Regions from separate parts of the Thermosinus thermophiluss DSM 23256 genome, predicted to be linked through region 1. Evidence: a T-box and tRNA genes for the amino acid it is inferred to sense, from the RefSeq annotation. Region 1 holds a T-box; the other holds one or more tRNA genes.
The links. A T-box is a leader RNA that pairs with one kind of tRNA and senses whether it is charged. The one in region 1 lies ahead of ileS (isoleucine--tRNA ligase), so its partner is inferred to be a tRNA-Ile.
Positions count from the first base shown of each region.

Region 2: it has a tRNA-Ile gene. The T-box ahead of ileS (isoleucine--tRNA ligase) is inferred to sense a tRNA for this amino acid. The anticodon was not compared.

Region 1 is NZ_FNBU01000002.1:24,863-31,336, reverse strand. Features, by position in the region: gene proC (pyrroline-5-carboxylate reductase) at 1-108, shown strand, start outside; gene BLQ99_RS01415 (YlmH family RNA-binding protein) at 98-886, shown strand; gene BLQ99_RS01410 (DivIVA domain-containing protein) at 905-1,357, shown strand; gene BLQ99_RS01405 (DUF167 domain-containing protein) at 1,360-1,662, shown strand; T-box leader at 1,729-1,949, shown strand; gene ileS (isoleucine--tRNA ligase) at 1,986-4,778, shown strand; gene BLQ99_RS01395 (DUF5665 domain-containing protein) at 4,855-5,154, shown strand; gene BLQ99_RS01390 (nitroreductase family protein) at 5,200-5,727, shown strand; gene BLQ99_RS01385 (TraR/DksA C4-type zinc finger protein) at 5,740-6,423, shown strand.
Region 2 is NZ_FNBU01000005.1:56,985-63,458, forward strand. Features, by position in the region: gene dnaG (DNA primase) at 1-565, shown strand, start outside; gene rpoD (RNA polymerase sigma factor RpoD) at 617-1,723, shown strand; tRNA gene BLQ99_RS04490 (tRNA-Asn) at 1,804-1,878, shown strand; tRNA gene BLQ99_RS04495 (tRNA-Ile) at 1,931-2,005, shown strand; tRNA gene BLQ99_RS04500 (tRNA-Glu) at 2,018-2,092, shown strand; gene BLQ99_RS04505 (tRNA (adenine(22)-N(1))-methyltransferase) at 2,299-3,006, shown strand; gene BLQ99_RS04510 (Nif3-like dinuclear metal center hexameric protein) at 2,979-4,097, shown strand; gene BLQ99_RS04515 (zinc ribbon domain-containing protein) at 4,166-4,867, shown strand; RNA gene rnpB (RNase P RNA component class A) at 4,959-5,316, shown strand; gene BLQ99_RS04525 (hypothetical protein) at 5,471-5,938, shown strand; gene BLQ99_RS04530 (nitroreductase family protein) at 5,940-6,474, opposite strand, start outside.

The DNA.
Region 1 (6,474 bases):
GCTGGACTTCATGTGCTGGAACAAAAAGGCGTGCGGGGCACGGTTATTGATGCCGTTGTCGCGGCAACCGAGCGTTCCCGCGAAATGGGGCAGCTTCATGGCAAGTGAACGGGAAAAAATTCTCCGGTATTACCGGGCGAGCGGCGATGGTGAACTTGCCGCCCGTTTGCTTGACTATGCCGAAACGGTGCTGCGTACTCGTAAATACCGGGCCAGTCATTTTCTGGATCCTTATGGATTTAGCGTTGCTGAAACAATAGTTGCCCATTTTACGTCGCTCCGGCTCGAGAGCAGCGGTGGCTATGAGGGAGCCGAACGGTTAAAAGCCGTTTTTGTTCATGAAGATTTTTTAGGTTCTATCGATTTTGGCATTACCGCGGTGGGGATTGCCTGGGATGCCCGATATTATGAGCTTTCGCATCGTGACATGCTCGGTGCCCTGATGGGCCTGGGAATCGACCGGGACGTAGTCGGCGATATAATTATGACCGGCAGCGGTGCCCGGGTGGTTGTTGATACGGCAATGGCCGGCTTTATTGAAAACAACTTATTGAAGGTCGGTGCCGCGCCCGTAACAGTCAAGATTATACCGCTGAGCGATATTACACCGCGTATCGTGCAAGTCAAAGAGATTCGGGCAACCGTGCCTTCCTTGCGTTTAGATGTTGTCGCCGCGGCAGGGTTTGGTCTGTCGCGAACCAAGATGGCTGCAGAGATAGCGGCTGATAAGATAAAAGTGAATTGGCAGGAGGCCAAGAATGCCGCTCAAACCGTAAAACCAGGTGACATAATTTCTATGCGCGGACGGGGCCGGGTAGAGATTTGCGAGGTTTTGGGACAAACCAAGAAAGGCCGCACTAGTATCTTTCTAAAACGCTTTGTGTAATTGTGTGGAGGTGTCAACATGCTAACTCCCTTGGACATACATAACAAGGAGTTCAAACGGTGTTTTCGCGGCTACAACGAAGAAGAAGTTGACGAGTTTCTTGACCGTGTCATAAAAGATTACGAAAAACTGTACCGCGAGAATATTGAGCTCAAGGAGACGCTGGAACGGGTTAACAGCAAACTAGAGCATTATCAGCACATGGAAAACACCCTGCACAATACTCTGGTAATTGCCCAGGAGACGGCGGAAGAAGTCAAGCTCAATGCCAAGAAGGAAACAGAGCTGATGAAAAAGGAAGCCGAGATTAGGGCGCAAAAACTGGTAGAAGAGGCGATGGCCAAAGTGCGGCGGTTAAACAGTGAGTACGAGGAACTGAAAAAACAGATTCACGTTTACCGGACGCGGATGACTAGTTTGCTGCAGGCGCAATTAGAACTATTAAAATCGAGCGAAGAGGATGAAGGATAGGATTGGACTGGCGCGGTTTAGACTTTAAAGTTGCGCCGGACGGCATATCGTTCAAAATAAGGGTACAGCCGCGCGCCGGCCGTAATGCCGTGATAGGCCTTGCCGGCGATAGTTTGAAAGTTTGCGTTGCTTCGCCGCCGGTGGAAGGGGAAGCCAATCAAGCCTGTATTGCTTTTTTCGCCTCATTGTTTGACGTTGCCAAGACCAGGATTGCTTTAGTTAGCGGACAGAAGAGCCGCAGTAAGGTCATCAAGATTATGGGCATTGACCCAGAGCAGTTTACGACGATACTAGACAAGCTGTAGGCGGCCAAATTTGCATAATTTGACTCTTTGGCGAGTTGTTTGTATAATATTGCTATCAACAATACCGTTACGGCAATGACGGAGAGAGTAACTTTAAGACCGTTCCCAGCGAGCCGGGGATGGTGTGAGCCCGGTGAACGCTCTTTTGGTGAAAATCACTCCTGAGCTGCGGACCGAACCATTCTGTAGGCTCCGCCGTGTGACGAGCGTTATTTCGTCAGTGAGCGGCTGCCCAACCGGGCAGTAATTAGGGTGGTACCACGGGAATTCAACCTCTCGTCCCTTGCGGGATGGGAGGTTTAACTTTTTCGGAGGTGTTATTGTTGGACTACAGTAAAACACTGAATTTGCCGCAAACGGACTTTCCCATGCGCGCGAATTTGCCAGAACGGGAACCACAGTTTTTGGAATACTGGACAAAAAACAGGATTTATGAAAAAAAAATCAGTAAAGCTAAAGGGAAACCTAAGTTTGTGCTCCATGACGGGCCACCTTATGCGAACGGGAACATCCATATCGGCACGGCTCTCAACAAGATTCTCAAAGACATAATTGTTAAGTATAAGTCGCTGCGGGGCTATGATGCTCCCTATGTTCCGGGATGGGACACGCATGGGTTGCCTATTGAGCACGCGGCGATTAAAATATTAGGTCTTAACCGTCATGAACTTAACCCGTTGGACTTGCGCCGGCAATGCAAAGAATATGCTCTCAAATGTCTGGATATGCAACGGGAAGATTTTAAACGCCTTGGTGTCAGTGGCGACTGGGATAATCCTTATATTACGCTTACTCCCGAATATGAGGCCAAACAGATTGAAGTTTTTGGCGAAATGGCTAAAAAAGGGTATATCTATAAAGGATTAAAATCGGTATATTGGTGTACGTCCTGTGAGACGGCACTGGCCGAAGCAGAAATTGAATATGCTGAGAAAAAATCCCATGCCATTTACGTCAAATTTCCGCTCGTCGACGATAAAGGATGCTTGCCGGTCGGAATTAAGCCTGAAGGCGTCTATGCCGTCATTTGGACGACCACGCCCTGGACAATTCCGGCAAACGTGGCTATTGCCGTAAACCCTGAATTCGAATATGCATGGGTACAAGTAAATAATGAGATTTACCTTCTTGCGTCAGAGCTCATCGACGCGGTGATGAAGGCTAACGGTCTTAGTGACTATACGGTATTGGCGACCGTAAAAGGTGAAGCACTGGAAGGCATGGTATTTGGCCATCCGTTTTTTGACCGCGAATCGGTTGTTGTGCTCGGTGATCACGTCACGCTTGAACAAGGTACGGGCTGTGTTCACACTGCTCCTGGTCATGGTCAGGAAGACTTTGAGATTGGCATGAAATACAATTTACCGGTTATTAACCCTGTTGACCATAGCGGCCGCTTTACGGCCGAAGGCGGCAAGTTTGCGGGAATGCTGGTTCATGATGCCAACGTACCTATCATAAAAGAACTCGCAGAGCGTAATATGCTCTTGGGAAAAGGAACAATCCGCCACCAGTATGCCCATTGCTGGCGCTGCAAAAATCCAATTATTTATCGGGCGACCGAGCAGTGGTTTGCTTCGGTTGAGGGTTTCCGACAAATGGCGCTTGAAGCAATAAAAGGAGTAGAGTGGGTCCCGTCTTGGGGTGAAGAACGCATCCATAATATGGTCGCTGACCGTCAGGACTGGTGCATCTCCCGACAGCGCGTATGGGGTGTTCCTATCCCGATCTTTTACTGCAACCAGTGCAATGAACATATTGTTAATGACACTACTATCAGCGCTGTTGCCGAATTGTTCCGCAGGGAGGGCTCTGACGCATGGTGGGCTAAATCGGCGGCAGAAATTCTGCCGCAAGGCTTTGTCTGTCCACACTGTGGGCATGGTACTTTCCGCAAGGAAACGGATATTATGGATGTTTGGTTTGACAGTGGTTCCAGTCATGCCGCAGTCTTAGAGGAGCGGCCAGAACTCCAGTGGCCGGCTGATATGTATCTGGAAGGCAGCGACCAACACCGCGGCTGGTTCCAGTCCTCACTGCTCACAGCCGTGGCCAGTCGGGGCCGCGCTCCTTACAAGACGGTTCTGACGCATGGCTTTGTCGTTGATGGCGAAGGCCGAAAAATGTCCAAGTCTATCGGTAACGTCATTTATCCCCAGGAGGTCATCAAACAGTACGGTGCCGATATTCTGCGTCTTTGGGTTGCTTCTGCCGATTATAAGGCCGACATCCGAATTTCCAATGATATTTTAAAACAGATGGCGGAGGTCTACCGTAAAATCCGCAATACTTTCCGTTATCTTATCGGCAACTTAGCAGATTTTGACCCCGATAGGGACCGGGTAGGGTATGATCAGCTGACAGAACTTGATCGCTGGGCATTGCTGCGGTTGGAGAGAGTACGGGAACGAGTTACCAAAGCTTATGATGAATATGAATTTCACCTGTTGTATCACACCGTTCATAATTTTTGTGCGGTCGATTTAAGCGCCATTTATCTTGACATTCTCAAAGACCGCCTGTACACAGCCGTTCCCCATGCGGTTGAGCGGCGAGCTGCCCAAACGGCGATGTACGAAATTTTGCAGACGCTGGTTGTGATGTTAGCGCCTATCCTAACGTTTACCGCGGAGGAAGTATGGCAATACATGCCTAAACGGGCAGGAATGGCGGAAAGCGTTCACTTGGCAGAATGGCCCGCTGCTCGGCCGGACTATCTTGACGTCGGGCTTGAGGCCAAATGGGATAGAATTCTTGAGATCAGAGGCGAAATTACCAAGGCATTGGAGAATGCTCGCCGGAGCAAGGTTATCGGCCATTCCCTTGATGCGGCGGTAGATATTTACGCTGGCGGTAAAGAGTTGGCAAGCCTTAAAGAAGTCGCCGATTTGGCAGCTGTCTTGATTGTTTCTCGCGTAAATCTGATTGCGGGCGTGGAAAACGCGCCACCTGAAGCATTCCGCTCGGCTGATATGGAACTTGCTATCGTGGTTACTCCCGCGCAGGGTGACAAATGCGAACGTTGCTGGATTTACAGTGAAACCGTGGGGCAAGATGCCGAACACGCGACCTTATGTCAGCGTTGCGCCGATGTTATGCGGCAGCTCGCAAAATAAAGCAGTCTATACCGGGCTTGGCCCGGTTTTTTTTTGTCGTCGGGGGGATACTAGTTTTTGTGGAGGACGACGGTCGATGCAAAGAAAAACAAATGATGCGGAATTCATGCAAGTGCAACTGGAGAAACTGGTACGCCACCTTGAAGCGCTCAGGATCGCTGATTACATTGAATTACTCCAGAAACCGACAAGACTGATTTTCCTCAATTTTGTGGCCGGCATTGCCCGTGGCTTGGGAATTGCTATCGGTGCAACAATTATTTTTGCTATGATGCTTGAACTGTTACGGCGGTTGATTTTGCTCAATATTCCTGGAATTGGCAGTTTTGTCGCGGAAGTCGTCCGTATAGTCGAAATGAAAAATGGTAAATTTTAATTAAAATGTCGTATACAGCAAAAGATTAGCGAGGAGGTAACCATTGTGACCAAAGATGTTTTTGACTGTATGCGCGATAGCCATAGTGTACGCAGTTTTAAACCCGACCCCATTCCGGAACCTACCCTTACCCGGGTTTTTGAAGCGGCTTGCTGGGCACCCAGTGCCGGCAATCTCCAACCATGGTATTTTTTTGCTGTAAAAAATAGCAAGGTAAAGCAACAATTAGCGCAAGCCTGTTTTGAACAGCAGTATGTGGCCGAAGCACCGGTAGTAGTTGTTGTCTTGGCCGATCCTGCCCGTTCAAGCGAACGCTATGGCGAACGGGGAGCACAGCTCTACTGCTTGCAAGATACAGCTGCTGCGGCGCAAAATATATTGTTAGCCGCTAACGCCCTCGGGTTGGGTGCTTGTTGGGTAGGGGCTTTCGATGAAGTGAAAGTGCAGCAGATTGTGGAAGCGCCGCCAAGACTGAGAGCAGTAGCCATTATTTGTTTGGGCTATAGCAATGAGCAGACGCCTGTCATAAAAGAACGATTAAGGGTGGCAGAAGTAGTTAAGATTATTGACTAGGGAGGGGCTAGCTTGGATCAGGAGGCTCTAAAACCCTTGGTGCAATGGCTGAAAAAGGAAAAAGCGCGTTTGCTCAGCCAGCTTTCCCGGTTGGAAGAGAGCGGAATCGGCGATACCATGTCCGATTCTATCGGTGAATTATCGGTTTATGATAATCACCCGGCCGATATCGGTGACGAATTATTCGAGCGCAGTAAAGATTTAGCGCTCCGTGACAATGCCCATCTCCTCTTAGGGCAGGTCGAACATGCCTTAGAGAAGGTTGCGGCAGGAAATTACGGCATATGCGATAACTGCGGGCGCGAAATTGGCATTGAGCGGCTTCAAGCTATTCCTTATGCAACAAGGTGCATTGTTTGCGAAAAAAAATACGGGGATAAAGATACCGCTTCTCCCCGACCATTGGAAGAGGATGTGTTACAGCCTCCTTTTCATCGTACTTTCCTGGATACGGCTAAGTATGATTTTGTTGGATTTGATGGCGAAGATGCTCTTCAGGCTGTCCTGCGGTACGGCAGTTCTGATTCGCCGCAAGATATCCCCGGGTCTTACGATTATAAAGCTCTATTCCCCAACAGCAATGAGCATCAGGGTATTGTAGAACGGACGGATGCCATACCGCATGAATTTTATCATACCAAACCTATTGCCCCCCAAGGGCAGCACGAGCAGGATGACCCAGCCGAGCAGCGCTGACACGCTCGGCTTTTTTATTGTTTTGCCAGGCAGGATTTTTGCAAATTTACG
Region 2 (6,474 bases), on a different contig from region 1:
AAATATTGATGAAAGTGCCATAAGGACTGAATATGGTAAGTATATTCACCAGTATAAAAAGGATAAAATTGTAAATAAGGGAAACAATATAAATAGCCATCTTAATTTTGTCAAGTTTGCCAAAGGGCCGGAAGCGGCCACTGTTGCCGCGGAGCGACAGTTAATCCGTCTTATGTGCGACGATGGGGCGCTAATTCCTTATGTTCAGGTACAGCTCGCTGTCGATGATTTTTCCGATGGCGCACGACAGGAGATTGTGCACCGTATTTTCATGGCCTATAATACTGGTGAAAATTTGGAGCCTGCTGTTTTAGCAATGGGACTCAGCGAAACAGCAAATACCGAGTTGTCGCATATTATGTTAATAGATGGGAAATGTGCCGATGTCACAAAAGTGGTCGACGACTGCTTAAAGACAATCCGGCTTGCGCGCCTTAAAGCCTTGTATGAGCAACACCGGTTAAAAGCCGATGAATTAGAACGCATGGGGGATAGTCGCTTTCAGGAGGAATTGGCTGAAAGTAAGCGAATCAATGATGAGATTAGAAAACTACAGCAGTGTTAACTGCTACTCATTACACCTAGACCCAAACAGCCGACGGGAGGGGGGAGTAAAATGACAGACAAAAAGAACACTAACGAGCATGTAAACGAACTTCTGCATAAGGGCAAAAAACGAGGCGGCATGCTGACATATTCGGAGATAATGGATACTCTCCAGGGTGAGGATTTAACTCCCGATGAAATAGACGATATGTATGAGGTTTTTAATAGTAAGGGCATTGAAATTGTTGATGAAATTCCCGACGTCGAAACCCTGGAAGACCCAGACATTACCGCAATCGAAGCAGCGCCCGAAGAAGTGGATATTGATCTTAGTATTCCGGAAGGCATCAGCATCGACGACCCGGTGCGCATGTACCTTAAGGAGATTGGCCGGGTTCCGCTTCTAACGGCTGAAGAAGAGATACAATTAGCCAAACGTATGGAACAGGGCGATGAGGAAGCTAAACGCCGTCTTGCCGAAGCCAACCTCCGCCTGGTTGTTAGCATTGCTAAACGCTATGTCGGCCGTGGGATGCTGTTCCTGGATTTGATCCAGGAGGGTAATCTGGGATTAATCAAAGCCGTAGAAAAGTTTGATTATAATAAGGGGTATAAGTTTAGTACTTATGCGACTTGGTGGATACGCCAGGCGATTACGCGCGCCATTGCTGACCAGGCGCGTACCATTCGTATCCCTGTCCACATGGTTGAGACAATTAATAAATTAATTCGCGTTTCTCGCCAGCTTCTTCAGGAAAAGGGACGGGAGCCGACGCCTGAAGAGATTGCCCGTGAGATGGATATCAGTGTGGAGCGAGTGCGCGAGATCATGAAAATCGCGCAGGAGCCCGTATCTCTGGAGACTCCCATCGGCGAAGAAGAAGATTCGCATCTGGGAGATTTTATCGAGGACCAGGACGCACCTGCTCCCGCCGAAGCGGCGTCGTTTATGCTGCTAAAGGAACAATTGGAAGAGGTGCTTGAGACCCTCACACCCCGCGAAGAAAAAGTGTTGCGGCTCCGTTTCGGTTTGGACGATGGCCGTGCCCGTACCTTAGAAGAAGTGGGCCAATACTTTGGTGTAACACGGGAACGTATTCGTCAAATCGAAGCCAAAGCGCTGCGCAAGTTGCGCCATCCCAGCCGCAGCAAGAAACTCAAAGACTTCCTGGAATAGTAGCGGCGGCAAAGACGGGCAAGATTAAAAAAGTCTTGACGTAACACCGGGCTTACTTTATAATATGATTTGGCGGTTATTCCTCGATAGCTCAATGGTAGAGCACTCGGCTGTTAACCGAGTGGTTGCAGGTTCGAGTCCTGCTCGAGGAGCCATTTGCTTGTTAAAAAACAGGCTTTCATGGAAAGACCTGTTTTCAATATCTTTGGGCCTATAGCTCAGCGGTAGAGCAGCCGGCTCATAACCGGCTGGTCCCTGGTTCGATCCCAGGTGGGCCCACCAATAATCTTATTTGGCCCGTTGGTCAAGTGGTTAAGACACCGCCCTTTCACGGCGGTAACAGGGGTTCGAATCCCCTACGGGTCACCATAGTTGTATTTACCGGGGTTCTTCGAGGACTGCGGAGAAAATATATTTTATTTTATAATAAAAGGCAAAGCCTACGCTTTGCTTTTTATTTTTGTATTTTGTATATGGTAAAGAATTTTTTTAACACTATGCATAACTATATCTTTGTTGCTTACGGAAAGGATAATTTAACCAGCCGACGAAATAATAAATGAGGAGGATTTAGTTTGAGACTGGGTGCACGGTTGGCGGGCATCGCCAAATTGGTCCCGACGGGAACCAGACTCGCCGATATTGGCACAGACCATGCGATGCTGCCTGTCTGCCTTGTTCGGGAGGGCGTGATTTCTTACGCCGTAGCGGGGGAAGTACATGAAGGACCTTTTAAAACAGCCAAGGCGGCTGTTGCGCGACTAGGTCTGGAGAACTTTATAACGGTGCGGTTTGGCAATGGCCTGGAAGTCCTTCGCCCTTATGAGGTTGAAACGGTTGTAATTGCCGGCATGGGCGGAGCGACAATTATTGATATTTTGTCACAGCGGCCAGAGGTAACGCAAACGCTAAAACTTTTGCTGTTGCAGCCGATGGTTGGTGCGGCGGCAGTACGGCGCTGGCTCAAGGCAAACGGTTGGTGTTTGCGTGCTGAAGACCTGGTGGAAGAGGAAGGGCGGCTCTATGAAATAATCGCCGCTGTCCAAGGCTCATCGCCCGATTATGAAGATATATTGTACGATATAGGACCGCTGCTGTGGGAAGGCCGCCACCGCTTGCTAAAACAACACGTTGATCACCTTAGCGAACAAATTACGGCTACGCTTACGGCGATGGCGGAAAGTCTGCAAGCCAAGAAATCCGTAAAATACCGGGAACTTACCCGGAAACTCGCGCAACTGGAGGCCAAGCGAAAATGCCTGTCAAGTGTCACGTCATCATAGATGCCTTAGAAAATTTGGCTCCCCGGCATTTAGCTGCCGATTGGGATAATGTCGGGCTGCTCTTAGGCAGTGCCATGCAGGACATTACCAAGATTTTCGTTACCCTGGACGTCACGCTGGCTGCGGCCCAATATGCAGCTGCCAATGGCATTGATTTGATTGTGTCGCATCATCCGGTAATATTCAAGGGTATAAAGCATGTCCGTACTGACTCGCCAACCGGGAGAGTGTTACAAACGCTTATTAAACATGATGTTGCCGTCTATGCTGCTCATACCAATCTGGATGCCGCGGCGGGCGGGGTCAATGACGTTTTGGCCAAGCGGCTCAATCTTAATGATATTGCGCCGCTCCAGACGCAATATACGGAAAAGCTTGTCAAAATCGTTACGTTTGTTCCGGAAGGGCATGTGGAATCCGTTCGCAATGCCATGGCTGCGGCCGGGGCCGGCCATATCGGCAATTACAGCCATTGTTCTTTTCAGACGGCGGGAACAGGAACTTTTTTGCCTTTAGCCGGGACCAGACCGTTTATTGGCGAGCAGGGTAAAATGGAATATGTGCCTGAATACCGTTTGGAGACTATTGCGCCAGAAGCAATTGTCCGACGGGTTGTCGCCGCTATGATCAAGGCTCATCCTTATGAAGAGGTAGCCTATGATCTTTATCCGCTTTTGAATAGTGGCGCTGCCTACGGTCTTGGCCGTGTGGGTACATTGGCCCAATCCTTGTCGCTAGCGGACTTTGCTATAGTGGTTAAAGCCGCATTGGGACTGGAGCAGCTGAAAATCGCCGGTGACCTGGCGGCTAAAGTCCGCAAAGTTGCCGTGTGCGGCGGAAGCGGCATTAGTGTAACGAGTGCGGCCATTGCCGCGGGCGCTGACGTTCTTATTACCGGTGACGTTAAATACCATGAAGCTCAGGATGCTGTTGCAGCAGGACTGGCGATCATTGACGCCGGGCATTTTGCCACCGAGCAGCCCGTTGTCGCCGCCGTAGCAAGCTACCTTGAAGAATGTGCCGCTGCCAATAATTGGCATGTGGCCATTTATACTGACACTATTAATACGGATGTTTTTACTGTGTTGTAAACAGGGTGCTTTTTTGCTCCCTGTTTTTTTTATAGCTCGTTTAAGCAATTCTATAAGGAGGGATAACAGTGAGAGAACAATTAGAGCTTCTTTGGCAGCTCCAAGCGGTGGAAGAGCAGATTCGTGCCATTGTCCGTAGAAGGGAGAGTATCAAAGCCGACGAGGTACGCCAGCTATGGCATGAAATTCAACTGCTTTCGCAAAATATAATTGCCGATAAAGAGAAGCTGGAGTGCCAACGCCGCGTTTGTGCCGCCCTGGAAAGCGACCTGACAAAGTTAACCCGTCAGCTGCGCTTGCTTGAAGAACGGCTATACAAGAATAGCAGCGGGAGTGTTCGCGAATTGGAGCAGCTGAGAATTAAACATGAAAGTTTGCAGCGGGAAATCCACGATCGGGAAGAGGAAGTTTTCCGGTTTTTGGAGAGTTGTGAGCAACTGGCAGACAGAATAGCTAACCAGGAAACGGCCTTGCAGGATAAAAAACAGCGTCATGGTATAGGACAACGGAAAATTGCTGAGGCAATAGCCGCGCTTGAAGGCGAAGAAAGGGTACTTCGCGAACAGCAGAAGAGTCTGCGCTGCCGTATTGACCCCGGTTTATTGGCAACTTATCAAGCACTTAATGCGAAATTGGCAATGCCGGTTGCTAAGGTTAGCCAGGGTGTGTGTAGCGGCTGCCGCCGGAGTATTCCAACTTGTCAAACACGCACCCGTCCGGGCGAAATCCAGTTTTGCGACAACTGCGGCCGGATACTTTTCTTAAAGTAATATGTTTAAGTAATATGTTTTCCACAATTTGGATGTTGACGAAACCGCAAAGTTATGGTATTGTATAATTCCTGATAACGACATATGGCTATGAGTACGAAAGATGGTCGCGAATGCCGGAGGGCATTCGAGGAAAGTCCGAGCTCCACAGGGCAGGGTGCTGGATAACGTCCAGCGAGGGCGACCTCAGGGAAAGTGCCACAGAAATGTAGACCGCCGGACGCTTTCGCGTTCGGTAAGGATGGAACGGTGCGGTAAGAGCGCACCAGCAGCCAGGCGACTGGCTGGCTAGGTAAACCCCACCCGGAGCAAGACCGAATAGGGAAGGAATGAGGCGGCCCGCTGACCTTCCGGGTTGTGTCGCTTGAGCCGTCAGGCAACTGGCGGCCTAGATAGATGACCATCACCGCGTGAGCGGAACAGAACTCGGCTTATTGACTACTCATAGTCTGATAAAAAAAGGCAACAATCGTTGCCTTTTTGCATTTTACGCGGTAACGATGCAGTTGTCATACGCCTGCAAGGCAGGCATGTTCCTGAAAGGAAACTGTGCGGCCGGTACAGAATCTACATATGTGACAATCAGTTAAGGGAAGTGATTAAATGCAAAAAGCGGAAGAATTCGCGGTTGCTTACGTTGTGTTCGAAGATGACGAATGGTTTATTGTTGGTAGATTGGCGGACATTCAGCGGCTAAGCGATGCCGGGTATGTTGAAAGAGCTTGGGATATCAAACTTGATAATGGTCATCGTCCTTACGCGGTGGTCAAAAAACGGGTTAACTTTGACATTTCTGAGCCGCCTAACGATGCGCCGAAAAATGGTTTAACCCAGACAATAGCTGCTAAAACAGGCCTAAAATTCAGCGACAACCTGCACTTTTTGGAGCACACCTATCTTTTCCGTCCCAGTCCGGCCTTTTGGGGTGAACTACTGATTGGTTTTGCCGGCGCGGACGGACGTCTTCAAGACGTTAACCCTACGGATTATTATGCTATTTACCGCGGCTACATTTTGCACAATGTCAACGGGGCCAAGTTTGTGCGGCTCGACCCCGACACATTGGTCTGAATTAACGCCACAATAGGATTTGCGGCGGTTTTTTCGGAATTGGGGGGACCGGACTGGCCGGATAACCCACGATGAGGGGAGCTACGGCCTGATATTCGGCGGGCACGCCAAGTTCTGCTTTAACTTCGGGAAGGTTAAGCAGCGGCCGGGCAAAACCGATCCAGCAGGTGCCGAGACCAAGGCCATGGGCGGCCAACATGATATTTTGCGCCGCGAGGCAGCAATCTTCTTCCGGATGGGGTCCGTTAGGAACGGCGTAAACGATGAGCAGCGTGCCGGCATTATAAAAAATGTTGAAATCGGGATTTGCAAGTGCCGTGCGGTATTTGGTCAGCGGGGGATGCTGGTCCATTTGACTTAACAGAAAAGCCTTCGCCCGGTCGGAATAATGGTTCAGCAGCTCACGGTCCTGGATGACGGCAAAAGCCCAGGGCTGAGAATTCATGGCGCTTGGCGCCTGGACGGCCGCTTCAAGGAGCTGGAGTAGCAAATCTTTACTGACTGCCTGTGGGGAGTAGTTGCGGACAGAGCGGCGC